2 regions of the Staphylococcus pseudintermedius genome follow, and region 2 is predicted to be linked to the other one. Evidence: a T-box and tRNA genes for the amino acid it is inferred to sense, from the RefSeq annotation. Region 2 holds a T-box; the other holds one or more tRNA genes.
What was found. The T-box of region 2 lies ahead of serS (serine--tRNA ligase). A T-box ahead of a tRNA ligase gene usually reads a tRNA of that ligase, here a tRNA-Ser.

Region 1 (3,433 bases), 760 kb from region 2:
GTTGGTCAAGCTAAAATCTCTGGTAATGCGATGGTCAAAGTCAAAGACCGTATGTTTAGTCATGGGACACTTATGTTGAACAGTGATTTAGATGAAGTGCAAAATGCATTGCGTGTCAATCCTGCAAAAATTCAATCAAAAGGCGTCAAATCTGTCCGCAAACGTGTCGCTAACATTCAAGAATTTATAGATGAGCCGCTTGATATTGAAACATTCAAAGCCATTATACTCAAAAAATTGTTCGGTGAAGCAGAAGTCGAATCTTATACTTTGACAGAGGAAGATTGGAAAAATATTGAAAAGTTAAGCAACGAAAAATATCGCACGTGGGACTGGAATTACGGTAAAAATCCAAAATATAACTTTGAACGCGAGCATAAATTTGAAAAGGGTTTTGTTCAAATTAAACTTGATGTCAAAAAAGGTCGTATTGCGCATGCTAAAATTTTCGGGGACTTTTTCGGTGAAGGTGATGTAGCTGAACTTGAAAATGCACTGACAGACATTTTACACCAAAGAGCAGCCATTCAAGAAGCGCTCAAAGATTACGATCTTTATCATTATTTTGGCGACATTCCTCGTGATGACCTCATTGACATGATGGTTTAATACATGTAGATCACACTGTTATTAATCATATTGTATATTAACTTCATCTGATTCCGAGTCAAATGTGGCATATTTCACTTCCGTTAAAAGTGTAAATATTCTCTTATTGGTTGATTTCTGGATATAAGATGGTTAAAAATTGAACATATCGACGTAAAAACAGGACTACCTCATACATGACGGATAGTCCTGTTTAATTTGAAGATGTGGATGCACTTTGACTACTCACCGTTGACTGCCTCCAACTCTAAATATTCATCAGTATACTTTAGAAATGCTTGTTCATTTTTATTAACCAATGCTTCATCAATTAAATGCTGCAATTTTTGCTTCCTTTGATTCTTCAATGCATGTGCAATCACAAGTTCAACGCCCAGCTGATTAATCGTACGTACCGGGTCAGCAACCATTTGTTTCTTTACATCAGTTTGATTTTTCATGTTGAGTCACTCCTTTGTGTTAAATGCATAGTATTAAGTTATTTAATAGTATAACGAAACATGTCGCAAAACGCAACGAATTTTCTGAATTTTTAAAGTAATTAAGTCAAATTTTTATCTGCTTTTTGTAATATTATCCATATATTTACAAAACGGCATTGACTTAGTTCAGAATATTCATATAATAAGAATTAGACAGAGAGACCCGACACCTTAAGAGATAGGAGGGTTCTATTATGGACCAAAAATCCAACATCATGTATGCAATTAGTAAGGGAGATATGTTTTTGAGACCAGTAGATGGTCCTGATGGTGCACTCACGAGTACGGAAATCTATAGATATGATGGTGATCATTTTATTATTCACGATCGTGCCCAACGTATTATTGAGCGCAGTTGTAGACATTACGGTGAATCGTACTCAGGAAGAAAAGCACAAGCTAAACGTATCGCCAATATCTCTAACAAGACACCCATATTGCTCACTCCAATTTATCAAACCTACTTTTTCCCCACTCACTCGGATAGGGTTCCTGAAAATAGTTGGCTGAACATGCATTACGTAGTCAAACTTAAACCATTAAAAGGCGCCCGTTGTAAAGTCACTTTTGCCAATGATTTAACTGTCACACTGCCTATTTCGCATCATAGTGTTAAACATCAATTTTTGAATTGTGTTTATTTTGCTTATTTAGTAGGAAGGTCTAATCAAGTACAAACACATAATCCTGAAAAACCTATTGATTATGACCAACAACCTTTTAATATTTTTGAAGCACTATCGCAATATGCTTTATTAGAAAATGCAAAAAGAGAATTAGAAGAAAAGAAGAAAAAAACGACTTACCTGTAGCTATGTTATTTTGAATTTTGTATTGAATAAATTATGATTGTATGACTTGCGAGAAAACGCAACATGTTTCATCTAGACTATTTATTCAACAAAGTGTAAAGTTAGCGGAATTTATATACGCATAGTGTAAATGTTCCGTTAACTTTTTTGTTATTAACCCTTGATTTCTCCAATGATGTTGATATAATAATATTTGTGATTGAAAAAGTTATTCCACAGTAGCTCAGTGGTAGAGCTATCGGCTGTTAACCGATCGGTCGTAGGTTCGAGTCCTACCTGTGGAGCCATGGAAACGTACTCAAGTTGGCTGAAGAGGCGCCCCTGCTAAGGGTGTAGGTCGCGAAAGCGGCGCGAGGGTTCGAATCCCTCCGTTTCCGCTAGATAGAGAACAATAGTTAATATTTGTTTTCTTAAAACTGACAAGAACGCTGTTACGACGGCGTTCTTTTTATTTTTGTTTAGCATTCACTAATATCTGTTTTAAAATAAGCGGTCAAGTTGTGGTCAAATAAATCACATTTTTACTTTTTAGCTCTTTCATTGACCAAATTTTGACCAAATCAACTTTCGAACAGTCAATAAACACCCCACCTATTGCAGGCGGAGTTAGTTTATTCGTTTTCTTTTTCTAGTTGTGGTACCTGATAAATTATTTTTTGAAAGTGTTTTTTCTCTTTTTCAAATCTACATACAAAGAAACTGATCCACAGAATAATACAGCTAAAGGCATTAAGCATAAGTAAATATCAAACCCCTTATACATAAAAACAAAGAAAAAAATTATGCTTGCTATAACTATAAAAACATTAAACATTATTGAAAAGAAATTTTTATTCAAAATTACATCCCCTTCACCTTTTTTTCGAATTAATTAAATTATCCATTTCTTTAGGATTACTTTTTTCTTTCTCAATAAGTAATCCTATGATATCCATATCGTAATACTTAGAAAGCTTAAACAAATTATCCAAATCAGACAAAGTTTTTTGTTTTCCCAATTGTTGATGCTTTGTATCGAAACTTCTAACTCTTTTGAAACCTTCTCTTGAGTTAAACCTTTATCTTTTAGATGTACATCTTAAAAGGTGGACTAAAATCCGACTTTTATTATATGTTTTTATTAGGTAAATATTATAGATTGGACGTTACGTTAAAAATCGTTCAAGCATATTTGAATAATAACTTAAGTTCTAAAATCTCCCCCAAAATATAGCGTATCGGATAGTTCAATAATTAATAAATGACACAAACAATATTTGAAGTTCGAGTCAACTAGATGAGATGAAAAATTACAAAAAGGGGAGATACTAGATGTTTTTATAAAGTATCTTTTTAAAATTTAGATAAGAATATCTATTGTCTAATCATGAAAAAACCAGTCATTTTAAAATTTCTATCTTTTTTAAATTTTCGTAGCTAAAAACAATCCATAAAATCTTCTCCAAATATCTCAATATTTTAAAGTCAACTATCATTGGAGCTCGAATGTTAGAAAGTACTATAATGCCATGTTTACTTCTGTAATATATC
Region 2 (3,433 bases):
GACTATGCATGTTCCCCTATTTTGTAGCCCTTTTATTTTTTTGAAAAAGTAACTTAAATTTCGATATTTGTTTAAGTGAGTTCATTTAGTACGTTAAAAGGTTAATTTGATACCATATTACGAGTTTGGCTGAAAGTATTGTGAAAACGATATCCTAAAACTATACTTGAAAGAAATAGACATTTTGTGTGTCACGTGATGAAGGAGATGGGAGGATTACAATGACATTACGTTTAACAGGCGAGCAGCTGACGATTGAGGCTATACGACAGTTTTTAGCATATGAGGATAAAGTAAAAGTGACTGAGGAAGCACAGGTGCGCGTGGAAAGAAGTCGTGCGATTGTGGAACGGATTATTGCCAATAAAGAGACCGTGTATGGGATTACAACAGGATTTGGTTTGTTTAGCGATGTACTGATTGATCAACAGAAGTATAATCAATTACAAGTCAATTTAATACGTTCACATGCGTGTGGTATCGGTGCACCTTTTGCATCGAATGTTTCGCTCGTGATGATGATTTTACGTTTAAATACTTTACTGAAAGGGCATTCAGGCGTGACGATGGAATTAGTGGATCAATTGGTGTTTTTCATCAATCAACGTATCATTCCTGTTATCCCACAACAAGGTTCTCTCGGTGCTTCGGGTGATTTAGCGCCATTGTCACACCTTGCCTTAGCGTTAATTGGTGAAGGTAAAGTTGAATACCAAGGTGAAGTTTTAGATAGCTCAGAGGTCTTAAAACAGTTGAACCGTAAGCCTTTAACGTTACAAGCGAAAGAAGGATTGGCACTGATTAATGGTACACAGGCGATGACAGCACAAGGGGTCATTTCATGGATAGAAACTGAAAATTTGGCATACCAAGCAGAATGGATTGCCGCGTTAACACATCAAGCGTTACATGGTATTACAGATGCTTATCATGAAGCGGTTCACCAAGTGCGTAACTTTGAAGAACAGACAGCTGTAGCAAGACGGATGTCAGACTGGCTTGAAGGATCCAAACTCACGACACGTCAAGGGGAAATGCGTGTTCAAGACCCTTATACATTGCGTTGTATTCCACAAATCCATGGTGCAAGCTTCCAAGTGTTTCAATACGTTCGTGAAAAGTTAGAATTTGAAATGAACGCAGCAAATGATAATCCGCTTATTTTTAATGAAGGTGATAAGACATTGGTCATTTCTGGCGGTAACTTCCACGGTCAACCTGTCGCATTCGCTTTGGATTTCTTAAAGCTTGGGACAAGTGAATTGGCAAACGTTGCGGAACGTCGTCTTGAACGTTTAGTCAATCCGCAACTCAATGGGGGTCTCCCTGCTTTTTTAAGTCCAGAACCAGGTTTGCAAAGTGGTGCGATGATTATGCAGTATGCGGCAGCGAGTCTTGTATCAGAAAATAAAACATTGGCGCATCCGGCGAGTGTTGATTCGATTCCTTCATCCGCCAATCAAGAGGACCACGTATCAATGGGGACGATTGCGTCACGCCACGGCTATCAAATTTTAGAAAATACACGACGCGTCATTGCGATTGAAGCGATTATTGCGTCACAAGCAGTCGAAATAAGAGGGGTTGAACAATTGTCACCCAAAACACGTGAACAGTATGAAGCATTGCGTAAAATCGTGCCATCGATTCAAGAAGACCGACCATTTCATCAAGATATTGAAAATGTGGCGAAATATTTAAAGAATCTGGCGTATCAGAAATAAGCTTGCTATTCGAAATTTTCTTTGTTATATTAAATGTGAAATCGAAATAAATAATTGTTTGTGGATTAAGTAGTATAGCAATGGAATTAGAGAGTTTGTGGTCGGTGAAAACAAATGTACAGACCTATACGAAATCTACCCACGTTTTGAAAACAATTCGGGTGAAACCGTTAACTTTTGTGAGAGTGCAGGCATATTCTGTCTGTTAAATAGGGTGGCAACACGTCAAACCACGTCCCTTGTGTGAGGGATGTGGTTTTTTATTTTGAGTCATCCTCCTTAAATTTTTAAATTACTTTATGAAAGGAAGTCGACTTATGTTAGACATTAAATTATTTAGAAATGAGCCAGAGAGAGTTAAGGAGAAAATTGCGTTACGTCAAATGGATCCATCAGTTGTAGATGAAGTGTTAGCGTTAGACCAACAACGCCGTGATTACATACAACAAACTGAAGAATTAAAAGCAGAACGTAACAAAGCTTCTCAACAAATTGCTGAAAAGAAACGTAATAAAGAAAATGCGGATGATGCGATTAAAGCGCAACGTGAAGTAGGAGAAAAAATTAAAAATATCGATGCACAGTTAAAAGAAGCGGATACGAAATTAAATGACATCTTATCACGTATTCCAAACCTTATTCACGATGATGTGCCTGAAGGTGAAGATGATTCTGATAACGTAGAACTTAAAAGATGGGGAACACCACGTGAGTTCGACTTTGAAGCAAAAGCGCACTGGGACTTAGTAGAATCACTAGAAATGGCAGACTTTGATCGTGCCGCACGTGTGTCTGGTGCACGTTTCGTTTATTTAACGAATGACGGTGCTAAATTAGAGCGTGCATTAATGAACTTTATGATTACGATGCATACGACACAACATGGTTATCGCGAAATGATGGTACCACAGTTGGTGAATGCTAAAGCGATGTACGGTACAGGTCAATTACCTAAGTTTGAAGAAGATTTGTTTAAAGTAGAAAAAGAAGGCTTATACACAATTCCAACTGCTGAAGTGCCTTTGACAAACTACTATAGAGACGAAATTGTACAGCCGGGGGTCTTACCAGCTAAGTTTACAGGTCAATCAGCATGTTTCAGAAGTGAAGCGGGATCAGCTGGCCGTGATACACGTGGCTTAATCCGTCTGCACCAATTCAATAAAGTTGAAATGGTGCGTATTGAAAAACCTGAAGATTCTTGGGATGCTTTAGAAGAAATGACATCAAATGCAGAAGCGATTCTTGAAGCATTGAACTTACCATACCGTCGTGTGATTTTATGTACAGGCGATATTGGTTTCGGTGCAAGTAAAACATATGACTTAGAAGTATGGTTACCAAGCTACAGTGACTATAAAGAAATTAGTTCATGTTCAAACTGTGTAGATTTCCAAGCGCGTCGTGCCAATATCCGTTTCAAACGTGATAAAGATGCCAAACCTGAATATGCACATACGTTAAATGGTTCAGGTTTAGCAGTAGGTCGTACATTTGCGGCGATTGTAGAGAACTATCAAAATGAAGATGGTACGATTACAGTGCCTGAAGCGTTAGTCCCATTCATGGGTGGTCAAACAGTTATCAAACCGCTTTAAGATAAAATGGACGTTACAAACAACCCAATATAGAATAGCTGAAATCAAAACAGGAGGTCGTATTTTTAATATGTGACCTCCTGTTTTTTTAGCATGTGAAGAGGGTAGGGG

Region 1: it encodes a tRNA-Ser, which carries the amino acid that the T-box ahead of serS (serine--tRNA ligase) is inferred to sense. The anticodon was not compared.

The regions. Positions count from the first base shown of each region.
Region 1 is NZ_CP120150.1:1,824,661-1,828,093, forward strand. Features, by position in the region: gene P3U61_RS08615 (lipoate--protein ligase) at 1-609, shown strand, start outside; gene P3U61_RS08620 (IDEAL domain-containing protein) at 831-1,049, opposite strand; gene P3U61_RS08625 (competence protein ComK) at 1,286-1,903, shown strand; tRNA gene P3U61_RS08630 (tRNA-Asn) at 2,116-2,190, shown strand; tRNA gene P3U61_RS08635 (tRNA-Ser) at 2,192-2,280, shown strand; partial or broken gene P3U61_RS12300 (hypothetical protein) at 2,826-2,933, opposite strand.
Region 2 is NZ_CP120150.1:10,905-14,337, forward strand. Features, by position in the region: gene hutH (histidine ammonia-lyase) at 222-1,724, shown strand; T-box leader at 1,774-1,967, shown strand; gene serS (serine--tRNA ligase) at 2,042-3,322, shown strand.